One region of the Paenibacillus sp. FSL R5-192 genome, then DNA from elsewhere that is predicted to be linked to it. Evidence: a T-box and tRNA genes for the amino acid it is inferred to sense, from the RefSeq annotation. Region 1 holds a T-box; the other holds one or more tRNA genes.
The links. A T-box is a leader RNA that pairs with one kind of tRNA and senses whether it is charged. The one in region 1 lies ahead of C161_RS25090 (valine--tRNA ligase), so its partner is inferred to be a tRNA-Val.
Positions count from the first base shown of each region.

Region 2: it has a tRNA-Val gene. The T-box ahead of C161_RS25090 (valine--tRNA ligase) is inferred to sense a tRNA for this amino acid. The anticodon was not compared.

Region 1 covers NZ_ASPR01000048.1:316,107-324,192, forward strand. The annotation lists gene hemB (porphobilinogen synthase) at 1-535, shown strand, start outside; gene hemL (glutamate-1-semialdehyde 2,1-aminomutase) at 562-1,866, shown strand; gene C161_RS25080 (RluA family pseudouridine synthase) at 1,863-2,771, shown strand; gene C161_RS25085 (LysM peptidoglycan-binding domain-containing protein) at 3,135-4,718, shown strand; T-box leader at 4,874-5,155, shown strand; gene C161_RS25090 (valine--tRNA ligase) at 5,217-7,883, shown strand; gene C161_RS25095 (bifunctional folylpolyglutamate synthase/dihydrofolate synthase) at 7,962-8,086, shown strand, end outside.
Region 2 covers NZ_ASPR01000079.1:147,057-155,142, reverse strand. The annotation lists gene C161_RS30295 (hypothetical protein) at 1-359, opposite strand, end outside; gene C161_RS30290 (hypothetical protein) at 346-618, opposite strand; gene C161_RS30285 (M1 family metallopeptidase) at 801-3,011, opposite strand; tRNA gene C161_RS30280 (tRNA-Val) at 3,251-3,322, opposite strand; gene C161_RS33255 (hypothetical protein) at 3,621-3,782, opposite strand; gene C161_RS30270 (GNAT family N-acetyltransferase) at 4,023-4,466, shown strand; gene C161_RS30265 (DUF3892 domain-containing protein) at 4,579-4,815, shown strand; gene C161_RS30260 (hypothetical protein) at 4,891-5,172, opposite strand; gene C161_RS30255 (hypothetical protein) at 5,156-5,377, opposite strand; gene C161_RS30250 (DUF3889 domain-containing protein) at 5,524-5,844, opposite strand; gene C161_RS30245 (hypothetical protein) at 6,030-6,209, opposite strand; gene C161_RS30240 (manganese catalase family protein) at 6,471-7,373, shown strand; gene C161_RS30235 (DUF6809 family protein) at 7,597-7,890, opposite strand; gene C161_RS30230 (ribbon-helix-helix domain-containing protein) at 8,033-8,086, opposite strand, start outside.

The sequences.
Region 1 (8,086 bases):
GCAAACGGCAGTGTCTCAAGCCAAAGCAGGAGCGGACATTATTGCACCATCCAACATGATGGATGGATTTGTACAAGCGATCCGCGCGGGGCTGGATGAGAATGGATTCAGTCACATTCCGATTATGTCTTACTCTGTTAAATATGCATCCGCATTCTATGGTCCATTCCGTGAAGCTGCGGATTCCACACCACAATTCGGAGACCGCAAGTCATATCAGATGGACCCGGCGAACGCGCGTGAAGCCTTGCGTGAAGCAGAGACGGATGTGCTCGAAGGAGCGGATATGCTAATGGTTAAACCTTCGCTGTCCTATCTTGATGTCATGCGTACGATTAAGGATCAATTTGATCTTCCGCTTGTTGCCTATAATGTAAGTGGCGAGTATGCCATGGTGAAGGCGGCGGCGATTCAAGGCTGGATCGATGAGAAAAAAGTTGCCATGGAAATCCTGCTCAGCATGAAACGCGCAGGTGCAGATATGATCATTACCTACTACGGAAAAGACGCTTCACGCTGGTTGGCTGAGAAATAAAATACATTACATTAAGGAGGATATTCATGACTGCACAACAAGGTAATCGTCGCAATGATGAGCGCTCACGCAGCGCGTTTGAGGAAGCTAAGCAGTACATACCTGGGGGTGTGAACAGCCCTGTACGCGCATTCAAATCGGTGGGACTTACTCCGATCTATGCAGAACGCGGTGAAGGGTCCAAAATCTACGATATTGATGGCAATGTTTTTATTGACTATGTAGGATCGTGGGGCCCACTCATTATGGGACATGCACACCCTGACGTTGTAGAAGCTTTGCGTGAGACAGCCCTCAAAGGAACAAGCTTTGGTGCGCCTACCTTGCTGGAGACCGAGATGGCAAAACTGGTCTGTGAGCGTGTACCTTCTATCGATATCGTGCGGATGGTTAATTCCGGCACGGAAGCAACCATGAGTGCCATTCGACTGGCACGTGGGGTAACCGGACGCAGTAAAATTCTGAAGTTTGAAGGATCATATCATGGACATGCGGACAGCTTGCTGATCAAGGCGGGTTCAGGTGTTGCAACACTGGGTCTACCGGATAGTCCAGGTGTACCTGAAGGTGTAGCTGTGAATACCATTACGGTACCTTATAACGATCTGGAGTCCGTTACGCTTGCTTTTGAACGTTATGGTGAAGAACTGGCCGCTGTTATTGTGGAACCTGTGGCAGGTAACATGGGGGTTGTTCCTCCGGCTTCCGGTTTCCTTGAAGGCCTGCGCAGTTTGACGACCCAATATGGCAGCCTGCTTATTTTTGACGAAGTCATGACCGGTTTCCGCGTAGGGTTGAACTGTGCTCAGGGACGATATGGGGTTACACCTGACCTGACTTGTCTGGGTAAAGTTATCGGTGGCGGACTCCCGGTTGGTGCTTATGGTGGTCGTCGGGATCTGATGGAACAGATTGCTCCAACAGGACCGATCTATCAGGCAGGTACACTTAGTGGGAACCCGTTGGCTATGGCAGCAGGATATACCACGCTCAAATTGTTAACACCAGAGGTCTATGACCGTCTGGAGACATTGTCTGCACGTTTGCAAGCCGGATTCGAGAAAAATGCAGCTGAGACGGGTATTGCGATAACCATTAACCGTGTGGGTTCCATGGTTTGTCCATTCTTCAGTGCCGTTCCAGTAACCAATTATGATATTGCCAAAGAAAGCAATCTGGATCAATTCCGTCGTTATTTTGCGGCCATGATTGATCAAGGTGTAAGTGTTGCACCTTCGCAATATGAAGGCATGTTTGTCTCTGGTGTGCACACAGAGCAGGATATTGACGATACGATTGAGGCGAATCGTAAAGCTCTTCAATCGCTATGACCATCAAAAGTTGGAAACGCCGCGGGGAATGGCTTGAGCTGATGCCAGGGAAAGCCGTAACAGGCAGTTCGGACAAACCGATGGCTGCAGAGCAATGGCTATTGTCTGAACTTCAGTTTCCGGAGAAACTGCTCCGTCAGCTGAAAGCAAACCGAGGAATACAACTTGCAGGGGACCGGCTTCGGCTGGCCCTTTTTGCGTCCCAGCCAATCGATGTTGAGCCACGCTGGGCTGATGTGGATGTATTGTATGAGGACGATTTCTGTCTGGTTATGCACAAACCGGCAGGCATGAAACTGCATCCAGATGGAAGTCGTGCCGATCAGGCCATCACGCTGGATCATGTGGTTGCCTCTTATTACGAAATGAACGGAATCCAGGCGAGCGTTCGCCATGTTCATCGACTGGATGAGGATACAACCGGACCTGTCCTGTATGCCAAAAATGCTTTTGCCCTCGCCAAACTGGATGAAGCGATGCGTCGCAAAGAGATTGGCCGCCATTATGTAGCCATTGCAGGTGGACATATCCCCCTTGAACTCCACAAAATTGATGCTCCGATTGGCAAGGATAGACATCACAAACAGCGCAGACGTGTCTCCGAAGGTGGACAGGAAGCTGTTACTCATGTGGAGATCGTCGAAGTGTGGGAACGAGCAACCCTTGTACGATTAAAGCTGGATACAGGACGCACACACCAAATTCGTGTACACCTGAGTTACGCGGGACATCCGCTTATTGGTGATGCGTTGTATGGAGGTAGAGCGGATGCCATTGGACGACAAGCACTTCACGGAGAGATGCTTAAGTTTAGTCATCCGTTAACCGGAGCGATGATTGAAGTGAACGACCCTTGGCCATCCGACTTCACACAATTGGCAAAGCGTGAAAAGATGTATTCATAAATGATATAGAGCGAACTTTAATAGTTACACGAAAACAGAGAGGACAGAAACAACCAGAAGAAGCAAAGCGTTCGCCTAAAAGCTTTCTGAAAGAAAGCTGCTTCGGAAGCATAAGCTATCCCCGGATTTTCCCTTTGTAAAAAGGAATGAAAAAAATCTGGGATAACAGCGATCAGAAGGTTGTTCTGTCATGGGAGTGACAGTGTAAATAACCATGAGTTGAACATATATAGCAAGGTTTTTCAAAAGGTGGCATGCTCCCCTCATTCAAGGCATATAGATGGGGTAACGAAGGATTTGGACCATGGATCAGTCCCATGAGAAGGATCATGGTGAACATATGCCGAAAGGAGGACGCCACCTTTGTTGAATCAACCTTATGGTTTGCGGTTCGATATTTATGAGCGCGTTCATTTGTCTGAGGGAGTTCCTGCGATTGAGGAATTGGAGGAGATTGAACTATACCCACGCATTCAAGTCATAGGGCAGGATGATCATGCCACATTAAGAGGGCATCTTTTACTTACAGGTGCGTACAGAGGAGAAAATGAGGCTTCAGAGGAGCTCAAACATTTCATTCCCGTGGAGATCACAGTGCCGCTGAACCGGGTCAGATCGATTGAGGATATTTCCATCGAGATCGAAAATTTTGACGTGGATCTGTTATCCAATCGCAGTCTGAACATTACAGGTGTATTGTCGCTGCGAGGTATCGAAGGTTTTCCTGTTGAAGAGCCACAAGTATGGTCAGCAGATGAGTTTACAGTTGTTCATTCACCTGATGCTCAGCAATCCAACCGTTCCGATGAAGCAGCACAGGCAGGCAGCGATCCCAACACATTTGCACAAGAGTACCTGCTCCAGCGGAGTGAGGAAGAGAGACTTGCGAATGCAGCAGAACTTGCCTATGGTGCTCCGGAATTCGCTGACCTGTCTACAAGAGAAGAGACATTAAGGAATAGCGAAGAATGGCAGCAAGAATATGCGGATTCGTCATCGGCCGAGCCAATTCAATCTGAGGAGCAAAGCGCGGAGTACGCTAACGAAAACAGACAACCTGATGCAAACGAAGATCCCGTATCTCTGACAGCGAATGGGGATGAATTGGCATCTCATGAGCAATACAGCGAACCTTCTCCGATCTCGTCATTTATGGCTGAGACCGCAGATCGGTTAGCTTCTTACCCTGAGTCGGAACCACTGCTGCCTCTGGAAGATGAGTCTTCGGGTTGGTCCGAGCCTTCCGTGGATGCATTGCCTGCCAACTCGAGAAGTGCAGATCAAGCAGTCACAGAGCCTACTGCTCAATCATCTAATGAGTTGGCAGCACCGGATGTACCGGACGCACCAGAGGTATGGCACTTCGAATCAGCGAGATCTGTACCTCAGCAGGAGAATCAGGCAGTTGCCGATGTCCCGGTTGAATCACAGGCGGAGAACTGGCAAGGTGTATTTGCTTCGTCCGAACCAGGCAACGCTGAGGAAGATCGGCCGTCTTTTGAAGCGACTGGGGTAGACGAGTTTGTACAGAACGAAGCATTTGTTCCTGAACCTGTGGCTGAGACGGAAGACAAGCCGGAGCTGAAGGTTGCTTTTGGCAGCAAAAAAGAATCCGCACCACGGCAAGAAGAGGGCGTAGGTATCTCTTCCTTGTTATCTTCCGGTAGAGCGGCACGCGATGCTGAAGTGGAGCGAGGCGATGAGGTTCCTGCGGGTGTGGTACAGGAAGAAACGTATCCAGCTGATGATGTGGAATGGAAGAACCTGTTCCTGGGAACGATCGTGGACCAGACCCCATTCCGCAAGGTGAAACTGTGCATCGTTCAGCGAGAAGATACACTGGATGCCATTGCAGATCGATATCAATTGAGCACGAGGGAACTTCAGTTGTATAACCGATTATCTGAGCAGGTTGTGGAAGAAGGCCAGATATTGTACATCCCTTAATCCGTAGTTAAAGCCTTCGTTACGACCCGTGATCCCCTTGAGGATTGCGGGTTTTTGCATGATTCGTCCTAAACCTGCATTCCAGCGCTCTTTATCCGCTGTTGTCAGGTTGACTATCGCGCACGAGCAAGGTATGATGTGTGTAGGTTTTTTGAAGAACAACGTGGAACGGGAGTAGTAGACAGTATGACCTTTCAGAGAGTGGAATTGCAACGCTGTGAGATTCCGCAGGAACCAACTGATCGAAGTCGCCCGGGAGTTGCCTGTTTGAATACAAGGGATGAATGAGCTCTATTGTCATTTATTTCTGAGGTAGGATGGGCCGGTAGCAGCCGTTATCTGCTTGAAGTGTCACGTCATGTACAAAGGGTGAAGTCTATCTTACTGTAGGCGTGAAACAAAGGTGGTACCGCGAAAGCTAACCTTTCGTCCTTTGATGGATGAAAGGTTTTTTTTGTTTTTTTTGGCGAAGATGATGAAGTAACGGAGGAATGACACATGTCTGAGGAAAAAAAATCTGCTGCAACAGAAATGCCGACCACTTACGATCCTAAGGCGGCAGAGGATAAATGGTACTCCACCTGGATGGAGCGTGGATATTTCAAAGCCGGTCAACGTAAAGATGCAGAGCCGTATACGATTGTAATTCCGCCCCCGAATGTAACCGGGATGCTGCACATTGGGCATGCGCTCGATTTTACACTGCAGGATATTCTGATCCGCACCAAACGGATGCAAGGTTATGACGCACTGTGGCTTCCGGGTTCCGACCATGCAGGTATTGCTACTCAAACCAAAGTGGAGCAGAAGCTGCGTGAAGAAGGTCTGACTCGTTATGATCTGGGACGTGAGAAGTTTCTGGAGAAAGTATGGGATTGGAAAGATCAATATGCCACTACCATTCGTCAGCAATGGGGCAAAATGGGATTGTCGCTTGATTACTCACGTGAACGTTTTACGCTGGATGAAGGTCTGTCCCAAGCGGTTCGTAAAGTATTTGTTCAACTGTATGAAAAAGGCCTTATTTACCGAGGCAAACGCATCATTAACTGGGACCCGGTGAACCGGACAGCTCTGTCCGACATTGAGGTTGAATATAAAGAGGTTCAGGGTCACCTGTACCATCTGCGGTACCCGCTCAAAGACGGAAGTGGCTACGTTACAGTGGCAACAACGCGTCCTGAAACGATGCTGGGTGATACCGCGGTTGCTGTTCATCCGAAGGATGAGCGTTATGCAGATATGATTGGTAAAGTACTTGTACTGCCTATCATTGGACGCGAAATTCCAATTATCGCTGATGATTATGTGGATAAAGAGTTTGGAAGTGGTGCAGTTAAAATCACGCCTGCGCATGATCCAAATGACTTTGAAGTAGGTCTTCGTCATGATCTCCCTCAGATTACGGTAATGGATGAGAGCGGCACAATGAATGCTGAGGCAGGCAAGTATCAGGGACTGGACCGCAGTGACTGCCGCAAGCAGATTGTTGCTGACTTGAAAGAGCAGGGCGTATTGATCAACATTGAGGATCACACGCATCAGGTTGGACACAGTGAACGTACTGGAGCTGTTGTTGAGCCGTATCTGTCTACACAGTGGTTCGTTGAGATGAAGCCACTTGCAGAGAGAGCGATTAAAAAACAACAGAGCGGCGAAGGGGTTAATTTTGTTCCAGATCGTTTTGAGAAAACCTATCTGAACTGGATCGAAAACGTTCGTGACTGGTGTATTTCCCGTCAACTGTGGTGGGGACATCGTATACCTGCTTGGTATGATGAAGAAACAGGTGAAATCATCGTATCTGCTGAAGATCCAACAACGCTGCCAGAGTATGCTGGACGCAAGCTCAGACAGGACGAAGACGTACTCGATACTTGGTTTAGCTCCGGCTTATGGCCATTCTCCACACTAGGCTGGCCGGAAGATACGGAAGACCTGAAACGTTATTATCCGACAAGTGTACTTGTGACAGGGTATGACATCATATATTTCTGGGTTGCACGTATGATTTTCACTGCACTGGAATTCACCGATGAGATTCCGTTCAAGGATGTGCTGATGCATGGTCTTGTTCGTGATGCAGATGGACGCAAAATGTCCAAATCACTGGGCAACGGTGTAGATCCGCTGGATGTGATTGAGAAATACGGCGCAGATGCAATGCGTTACATGATCTCAACCAGCAGCACGCCAGGTCAGGATCTCCGTTTCCGTTGGGAACGGGTGGAGCAGGCTCGTAATTTCGCCAACAAGATCTGGAATGCTTCGCGCTTTGCATTGATGAATCTGGAAGGATTCACCTATGAGGAACGTGACATCAGCGGAGAGCTTGGTACAGCGGATTATTGGATTTTGCACCGTCTGAACGAAACTTCCCGCGATATTACGCGTCTAATCGAAGCGTATGAATTTGGGGAAACGGGTCGTGTGTTGTATAACTTTATCTGGGATGACCTGTGTGACTGGTACATTGAGTTTGCTAAGCTGTCCTTCTATGGGGAAGATCCGGTTGCCAAGAAGAAAACACAATCCGTGCTTGCTTATGTGCTGGATCAGACCATGCGCCTGATTCATCCGTTTATGCCATACATCTCCGAAGAGATCTGGCAGCATCTGCCGCATGAAGGTGAGACCATTACGTTGGCATCTTGGCCGGTATATGATCCTGCTCTTGAGAACCCAGAGGCTGTTGCCGAGATGAACCTGCTTATGGATACCATTCGTGCAGTGCGAAACATTCGTGCAGAAGTGAATGTGCCGATGAGCAAAAAGATCGAGCTGATGGTCAAAGCAAATAGTGCTGAGACGTCCAGCATCATTGCGCGTAACAGTCACTACATCAAACGTTTCTGTAATACGTCCGAGTTCGATAGTGGGCTGGATTTAAACTCACCGGATAAGGCAATGACTGCGATCATTACGGGGGCAGAACTATACTTGCCGCTCGCAGGTCTTATTGATATCGAGCAGGAAGTGGCTCGTTTGGAGAAAGAGTTGGAGAACCTTGAGGGCGAAGTTCTCCGTGTAGAGAAAAAGCTGGCGAACGAAGGCTTTGTAGCCAAAGCTCCTGCCAAAGTTATTGAGGAAGAGCGCGCCAAACAAGCAGATTATTCCGATAAACGGGATAAAGTGATTGCACGAATCAAGGAACTTAAAGGTTAATATATGTGGGTCGGATGGAGAGCCATTATGCCATCCGGCCGCTTTTTTCACTCAAACTCGGGACCGAAGGTGAATCAGATGACGGAATTAGACGGGACAGATGCAGCAGCTCCTTTACTTACGTACAACGAGGCCGTGGACTGGATCAATGGCCTTATTCCTTTTGGCATCCGACCTGGATTGGAACGAATCGAGAGTCTGAT
Region 2 (8,086 bases), on a different contig from region 1:
GTCGAATTCCCAACCACAGTATCGAGATACACCTGTCCGTGTTTGGTCCATGGCCCTGTAGGGCTGTTCGAGTAGGCTAGTCCAATTCCTCCGATGTGATTATGGTTGGTAGAATACGTAGCATAATAATCTGCTTTTGCATCAGGGATAAGCCCCTTTACCTTGATCGCCCGAAACCAATAGATCGATTGAAGACCCGCCATTGCAGCGGTATACATAGGATTGTCCATTTTTTTATCAAATTGAGGCGTGTACATCCGTCTGGTTTCTGCATCGCAATAATCATAAGGCGCAACGGCCCTGTTTGCCTTCATCGCTGCATCGAGTGCTGCCTGAGCAATATTTTCAGTCATAGACATGGGAACTCAACTCCTTCGTGAGCAGGGTATTACCATGTACCGGTCGCGAATATAAAACATCCGAAGTGTCCTTTAATAGGATTGAAAAATCAACAACATTACCCTCATTCGCAGCGGGCTCCAGAGTAATACAAATGATAGGACAAATTCTAGCATTATATGAATACGCTTTCATATTGTTCATTCCTTTATTTCCTTTACAGTTGTAATCAGCAACTGTCCCTTTCATTGGTACGCCCGGATAATGTTGATCCTTCATATTAATCCCTCCTATTGTTTTCTCCCGATAAGTATATTCATGAAGTTGCCTTTGTGTTAAAGCATTATGCCCATCTTGCAGCCTATTATTCTAAGACTGGTTCTCATATAAAACATAAACAGGCTAACCAATACAAATTGGCTAACCTGTTTGAACGAAAAAACTGCAAAACCAACTCCTTATTACTCTGCAAAAAGTGAAGATATGGGATTCGCAACTTTTTTATTGGATTTCTCCTTGCCTTGGTTATCCAATACATAGTACTGGTAAAAGTCGTTAGCGAATCCGATAGACTCCTGTATTTTCAGCTTAAAAGCTTCAAATGCCACATCACTCAGATGATCGTCATTCCAGAAATAATGAAGCATCAATCGATTCTGGTTATAGGGATGTTTGATAACATATGCACCCGCGGCGAGAGGTTGATTCATGGTATTTTTCCAAGTAAAACCCGTCTGTTTCGTTCGATCAATAATGTTAAGTTTTAAAGCCTGCACCAATCCGTTTGACTTGGCATTGCCAATGACAATAAGGTTGCTGTTGCCGATCTCTTTTTTCATCTTTTGCTTCAGTTCCTTGCGATCCCGTATAACGTCGTATTTCACACCAGTCATATCAAGGAATCCGGTCAACTGATTAACCATATCTTCCTGCTGTTTAGTTGCAAGCTTACTTACCTGATCGCTGAGCACAATGGTTAATTCCTCGCCTTGAAGGGCTTTGTACATCAATCGATTCATCACTTCATAAGGCAGATTAGGAACCATACCCATGACAGCCTGATATTGCACTTGTAAGACATCATGCACATAGGCGGCGGTCTCTTCTTGTGATAGTTGGTATTCCGGGTTTAAGACAAAATCAGGCTGATATAGGGCCATCTGCATTTCTGAACGTATTTCTTTACCAAGCACATCTTCAATGGTTTGAAGCAGCCCCTCTACCGTTGCATTTTGGTACACGTAGCGTTTGAAATATGTCCTCATCAACTCGTCAAATTTCTCTTCACCGACGGAACGGTAAAGCTGATAGATCGCTTGTCGCCCCTTCTGATAATATACCAAACTTGCCAAATCCCCAGCTTCATCGTTTGTTGACGCAATCGCCATATCTACGGGCGCAGTATCAAACTGTATGGATCTGAATCCATTTAGCTTGTCTCCCTGTTTCTCGGCAAAATACACCATGGAGAAATCAGCAAAGCCTTCATCCAGGAAGGATTCTGTCTCCGAATTATTACCGATCAATGCATGGAACCACTGATGCGCTATTTCATGAACAAATGTTGTGTCTTCTTCTGGAACCGCACCATTTTGAATCTGTCCCATCTGAATGAGCCTCGCATACTCCACGGCAACGCCTTGTACATACGTCTCGACAATTCGGAACTCTGGATAGGGATACTTGCCATATTTCTCACTATAGAAATCGATGACCTTGAATGCCTGATTAATGTACCGGTCAACTATCTTTTTCTTGTATGGATCATCGTTGTAATAATAGTATTCCACCGTCAGACCGTTACGAGTAGCGCGTTCCACTTGAAGATTAGGACTTGCAAAGAAAACAAACTCCCTTGTATTCTCGGCCACAGCAGAAACAACTTTACGACCATGTTCTGTACTGTTTTGAGTAGTGATCGTACCCGGCATAGCTACCTGATACTCATCGGGAACATTGAATTGAACTTCAAAGTCCGATGAGGTGTAATAATCGCTCTCAAATGTTCGACTATACGGTGCCTTGTTCCATTGATGCTTAACCTCGTCGTATACAGACATCACCGGGAACCAGTGTGCACCATTGATCATGTCCTTGTAGTAGGAAACTCGCTGTGAGCCATAGGGTATATTCAACTGAAACTCCAGTTGGAATGATACCGATTCACCTGGTTGTACGGGCTTCTTCAACTGTACGGTCAACGCCTGGTTTTCCTTATGGAAATCCAACGATTGGCTATCTGCGCTTACAGCCTGAATATCGATGCCACCCAGAAAGTCCGCCGCTGTCTTCTCCGGATGATCTTCACTAATCTTTTCATTATGCTGTTGGTACATGCTCGCCTGTGTAGACTTGGAGAGGTTTGCGTCAGCATATGTATGAAGGACCAGCTGCTGGAGGGTATCCTTGCTTGTGTTGTGATACGTTACCTTCTCGCTCCCCTGGATCGTCATGTCCTTCTCATTTAATCGAGCCTGAATCTGGTATTGAATCGGGGTCTGCTCTAAAGAGTCTTTCTGTGTGTTATATATCTTCGTAGATACAGATGCTGGGCCTGCTTCCGCGGCAACAACCCCCATGTTGGCAAGTGGGCTTGTTGCCAGTATTAAAGCCAGTGTACCCGCGATCCCTACTCTGGCTAACTTTGATGTAAATGGACTTGAATAATTCATTAGTTCTCTCCTTCTCCTGTTCTATGTTGACCTCATGACCAAGTATAGAAGACGAACCTTACGCTGAATTTATGTTTTATTTAAGTTTTGTTTAAAAAGAGGAAGAGAAACTGTGCCATTAAATTTATTATCAACAAAAACCACCTACACATATTATTGGAGGTAGCCATATTATTATATAAAAAAAACAACTCCTCTTGAGATATAATTCTCAAAAGAAGTTGTTTTAATTTTTCATATAGGACGAGTGGGGATCGAACCCACGACCCTTACCCTGTCAAGATAATGCTCTCCCGCTGAGCTATCGCCCTGTAATAATTATGATGTATCAATCACGGTCGTACTACTAAATTTAACTGAGCTAACAGATCATGATATATAATTGTTTCCCAATCAAGTAACAGTATCATATCAAGTAACCGTGTTCATTGTCAATGATTTATTTGGTTATAATTCACCCGAAATGGTGCACAATAAAGGAAAGATTACCATTTCTATAGCGAGGTGAATTCTCTATGAGAAACATAACAAAACGGTCAAAATCCAATAAACATACATTCGCCAAATGCTTCTTTCTCTTTGCTGGGCTTATGATTCTCATTACAACCGTTACTGGTTGCGGCTTAGAGAGGGATGAACATACAGTTCAATTCCAACAATTACAACAGCCCAATGAAAATGGTGAATCTCTGCCCGTTTGGCTGGACGTATACTCCAAATCTGTAATTCAAGATGTGTATTCTCCGCGAGGAAGCAGTGAAGTCTTGCCATGAAGGTTAACAGGTGAATTACTCATCTTCATCCCACTTGCGTGAGTATGCTTTCTTCGTAACGTAATACAACAGAGTAATCATTCCCGCCGACATTAGCAATGTAATTACCATGATGCCTGTCATGCCCATCACTACCCCCTCCTCTCCCAATATGTGTCAGACTTCACTATACAGGAAAAACATTTTTTTGTATAATTCAGTCTGATATGTCGCGCAAGAGCAGAAAGAAGGAATGGAATTGGCAGCTGAGATTAGTTATGTATCGACAGAAGAACAACTGGAGCAAGCCCTGGGAATTCGCCATCACGTTTTTGTGATCGAGCAACAGGTGCCTGCCGAGATTGAGATTGATCAATATGATGTCATCAGTCCGGATGTGCATCATGTATTGTTAAGTACGGATGGCCAAGCTGTAGCCACAGGACGTCTGATCTATTACAGCAAGGATACGGCCAAAATGCAGCGGATCGCAGTGCTTGAATCTCATCGTTCATTTGGTTATGGACGTGTGCTTCTGCTCGCGATGGAGGAGCTGGCACGTGAACTCGGCTTATCCTATTCTGTACTGGATGCGCAATGTCAGGCACAGAAATTCTATGAAAAACTGGGTTATGAAGTGATTTCGGAAGAACCTTTTTATGATGCAGATATTCTGCATGTTCGTATGAGAAAGAGCTTGTAAAACCTCGTCGTTGGAAGGTCTCATCAGCATATGGTGCATACTTCCGATGATTTCGGATAGGCTAATCAGGTAAGCAGATTCCTATCTCGTCATATAAGGAGAGTGTGACATCATGGATCAAACGACACGCGAGAGTTTCACAGCAGTACAGAAAAATGGTGACGGTGACCTGACAGCTTTTCAGACTTCAGCAGGACGCGTACTGGATTATCAGCAGGCACTTGCAGAAGTAAAAGCTGGCGCTATTGCCGGTGTGAATGTATTTAAAGGCAAGGATGGCGAAATGTACATTCGCGGCGATGCCGACGGTGACCCAACCAACAACCTGGACCAACTCCCCCATTTCTAAAATAGATGCACATGTCGTACATGTGACACAATAAGCGCCGATCCGGTTACCCGGGTTGGCGTTTTCTTATTATGATTAGTAGTCCGTAAAATATTTTACGGAATCACCGGAAGGTTGGCTTTTGCGAATCGGCTGTTGTACCTGTTCCCATGCCTGCAAAATCTGTATCCCTTCGAGAGTAGACCGATTCTCCCACGCGATGTGCCCGGTTCGTTCCAGCTCCTGCAGTGACTCATGAATGTATGCTCTGCTTCGTCCCGTCTTGTTCTCCAGTTCATCCATACGCGGCAGCCTGCGCCGTTGTCCTGCATAGTTCACCATAATACGCAAAATCTTGCGTTCAAAGTCGTTCAGCATACTTTACCTCCCCATTCAGATCGGTAACAGGACGCCATGCCAGAATACCTTGCTCCAGAAATGTTCGGGGTGAGCCTTCTTTTCCCGCTGATGCTCTAATCATCCCACCACGTACACTGTTAATTCGAATCTGTCGCTGCGTAATCTGCCCTGCACGATCCATGTAGACAAGCTCCACCATCTGGCCAATATATTTCCCTAGCATAATCATCCCTCCGATAAGAACGTTTGTTTGTATTTCATATTATATGCGAACATAAGTTCTTTATTCAATAGTAAAAAAAGGATTTTGTAAAATAAAAAAAACCAGACTTTCACCTTAATGATTAAGGCAGTCTGGTTCATAACGGATCAGTGTCGATCCGATTCGGAAAATTGTACTTTCTTCAACTGCTGTGTAGATGGATTAAAATCAACATTTACATAGACTGCGAATTGCTTGCCGTCTTTCGCACGAACCCACAGCTTGAACTGTTCCCGTGATTGATCCGCTGTTAGAGAGGTGCGACCGATATGCTTATAGTCCAAAATATCCACATTATACTTGGTCTGTGTTTCTTTGACCGCAATAATTCCCCACTTCGCATAATCAGGGATGGCGGCGCCTGTGCCTGATGTAATTCCGGCTAAACTCAGGACTACCGACATGACGGTAACGATGAGCATTCTCATTTCACTCACTCCTTGGGACAATATGTTTCTGTTATATTGCCCGTCCGGGTTTCATTTTACACGAATAAACGAAAGATCCAGGCCAGTGGCCGTAGGGAAAAAGGAACCACATGAACAAGTCGGTCAAACGAATCAGGAGGCTCTGTCCGGAAACTTATCCCCCAGTCACCCGAGAAAAAGTGTTGTTATGTCTTCGGCTCCTCAGGACGTTCCAACCCGTATTTCTTTTCAAGCCTTTGCCTCGTTTGTTCATCCACCTGAACCTCATTCGTAACGACATATGCTGTGGCAGGCTCGCTGCTTATGTACATCTGAATCATTAGAAACATCACAATCCCAACTATTTGTATCCAACGCTTGTTCATCTCTTACTCCTTTATGGATTCATGACTCTCTTCTCTTGTACGTGAAGACTCGTTTGAATGTTTGATTATACATAAATTTGACCGTATTGGAAATAACAAATGGGAGAAGAGTAGGGGCATGCGTTATGCGATGATTAAGTCCCATTTGGTTGATTTTTTGTTTAAAAAACCCAATAGACGTGTAATAGGCCATGACAGAGTGACTCCACGATCTGAAACCCTACACGATCTGCAATACCAATATGAGGAGGTTACACCCGAATGTTCAAACGCTTGGATGAAATCCTGATTGAGATTCCCAATGTCGAGAAGCCAGATCCGAATGCTGCGGCAGCTATACAAGAATTACTCGGCGGCAAATTCGGAGAAATGTCAACGTTGAACAACTACCTCTATCAATCGTTTAATTTTCGATCCAAAGAAAAGCTGAAGCCCTTCTATGACCTCGTCATGAGCATTACGGCCGAAGAATTGGGTCATGTTGAGCTCGTGTCTCATGGCATTAACAAGTGCCTCCGAGGTTCAACCGAGTACAAAGAACCGGACGATACACCGCTAGGTTCCGTGAAAGATGCTCGTCTGTCGTATCACTACCTGGCAGGTGCACAAGGCGCAATGCCTTTTGACTCTATGGGTAATCCATGGACGGGAGCAAACGTCTTCAACAGTGGTAACCTGGTCGAGGACCTGCTGCATAACTTCTTCCTAGAATGTGGCGCTCGTACCCATAAGATGAAAGTATATGAGATGACGGATCACCCGGCAGCCCGGGAAGTGGTTGGTTTCCTGCTGGTACGTGGCGGCGTGCATGTTGTCGCATATGCCAAAGCACTCGAGATTGCAACTGGCGTAAATGTGACCAAGCTGGTTCCTATTCCCTCACTGAACAACAAAGCCTTCAACGAGGCTCGCAAATATGAAGAAAAAGGGGTACACACCAAGCTGTATACCTATAGTGATAAAGATTTCAATACGATTGGACAGATCTGGAAAGGAACTCACCCCGAAGATGGACAACCTCTTGAAGTCATCCAAGGGATACCTGAAGGATTCCCGATTCCAGAAGCTCCTGCGGCCGAGGAAGAATTTGCACCGGGCATATCGCAAGAAGACTTCAAGGAAATTGCACGTCGTCTGAAGATGGCAGGGAATATTGCGGATTAAGAAACAATTTGTTTAACAATTTCTTTCCCTATATATAGATTTTTTAACTCTATGTTTAAGTGAAGCCCTCGAACCCTGCTGCTGAATGCAGAGAGGATTTGAGGGCTTTGTTCTAATCAATTTTTGATACCATTTTATGATGCAAAATAAGTATTTTGTATGCCGTCATTTTCTGAGAATTTAGCTGTAAAAGTAAACCGGATCTCTGCTCACATCGTTAAACTTAGTTAAACTCCAACACCGATTCCTCCCGCTGACTCATGACTTCAATTAACATGTTGGCACCCAGACGAAAACCTTGTGCAAACGCTGCTTCCGTATGCATGCCCTCAGATCTGCCACACAAGTCAAATAACTGTTCAAGCTCACGGAATTCTTCCTCGCTCAATCGATTCTTCCATTGCTCTGTCAGAGCTGCAATCTGCCGCCCCAACGCTTGGTATTCAGGATGTGTCGGCATCATCATCTCATCCGGTCGAAGTCGTCCATTATATAATGCTTCTAATATCGAATTCATGTGCATCCTCCTGTATATCAATTCGCACCTCACTTGAATGAACGTTCTGCACATGGTAGGATATTTATGCAGTCGCTCATTTAAGTGATTGCGGGATAGGAAGCAGCGGTGTTCTTCGTGGGACTTACGCTGCTTCCTTTTTTCATTTTTGGAGTTCGTCGTAAATCTTCTCTATCCCTTTGCGAACGATGTCTGA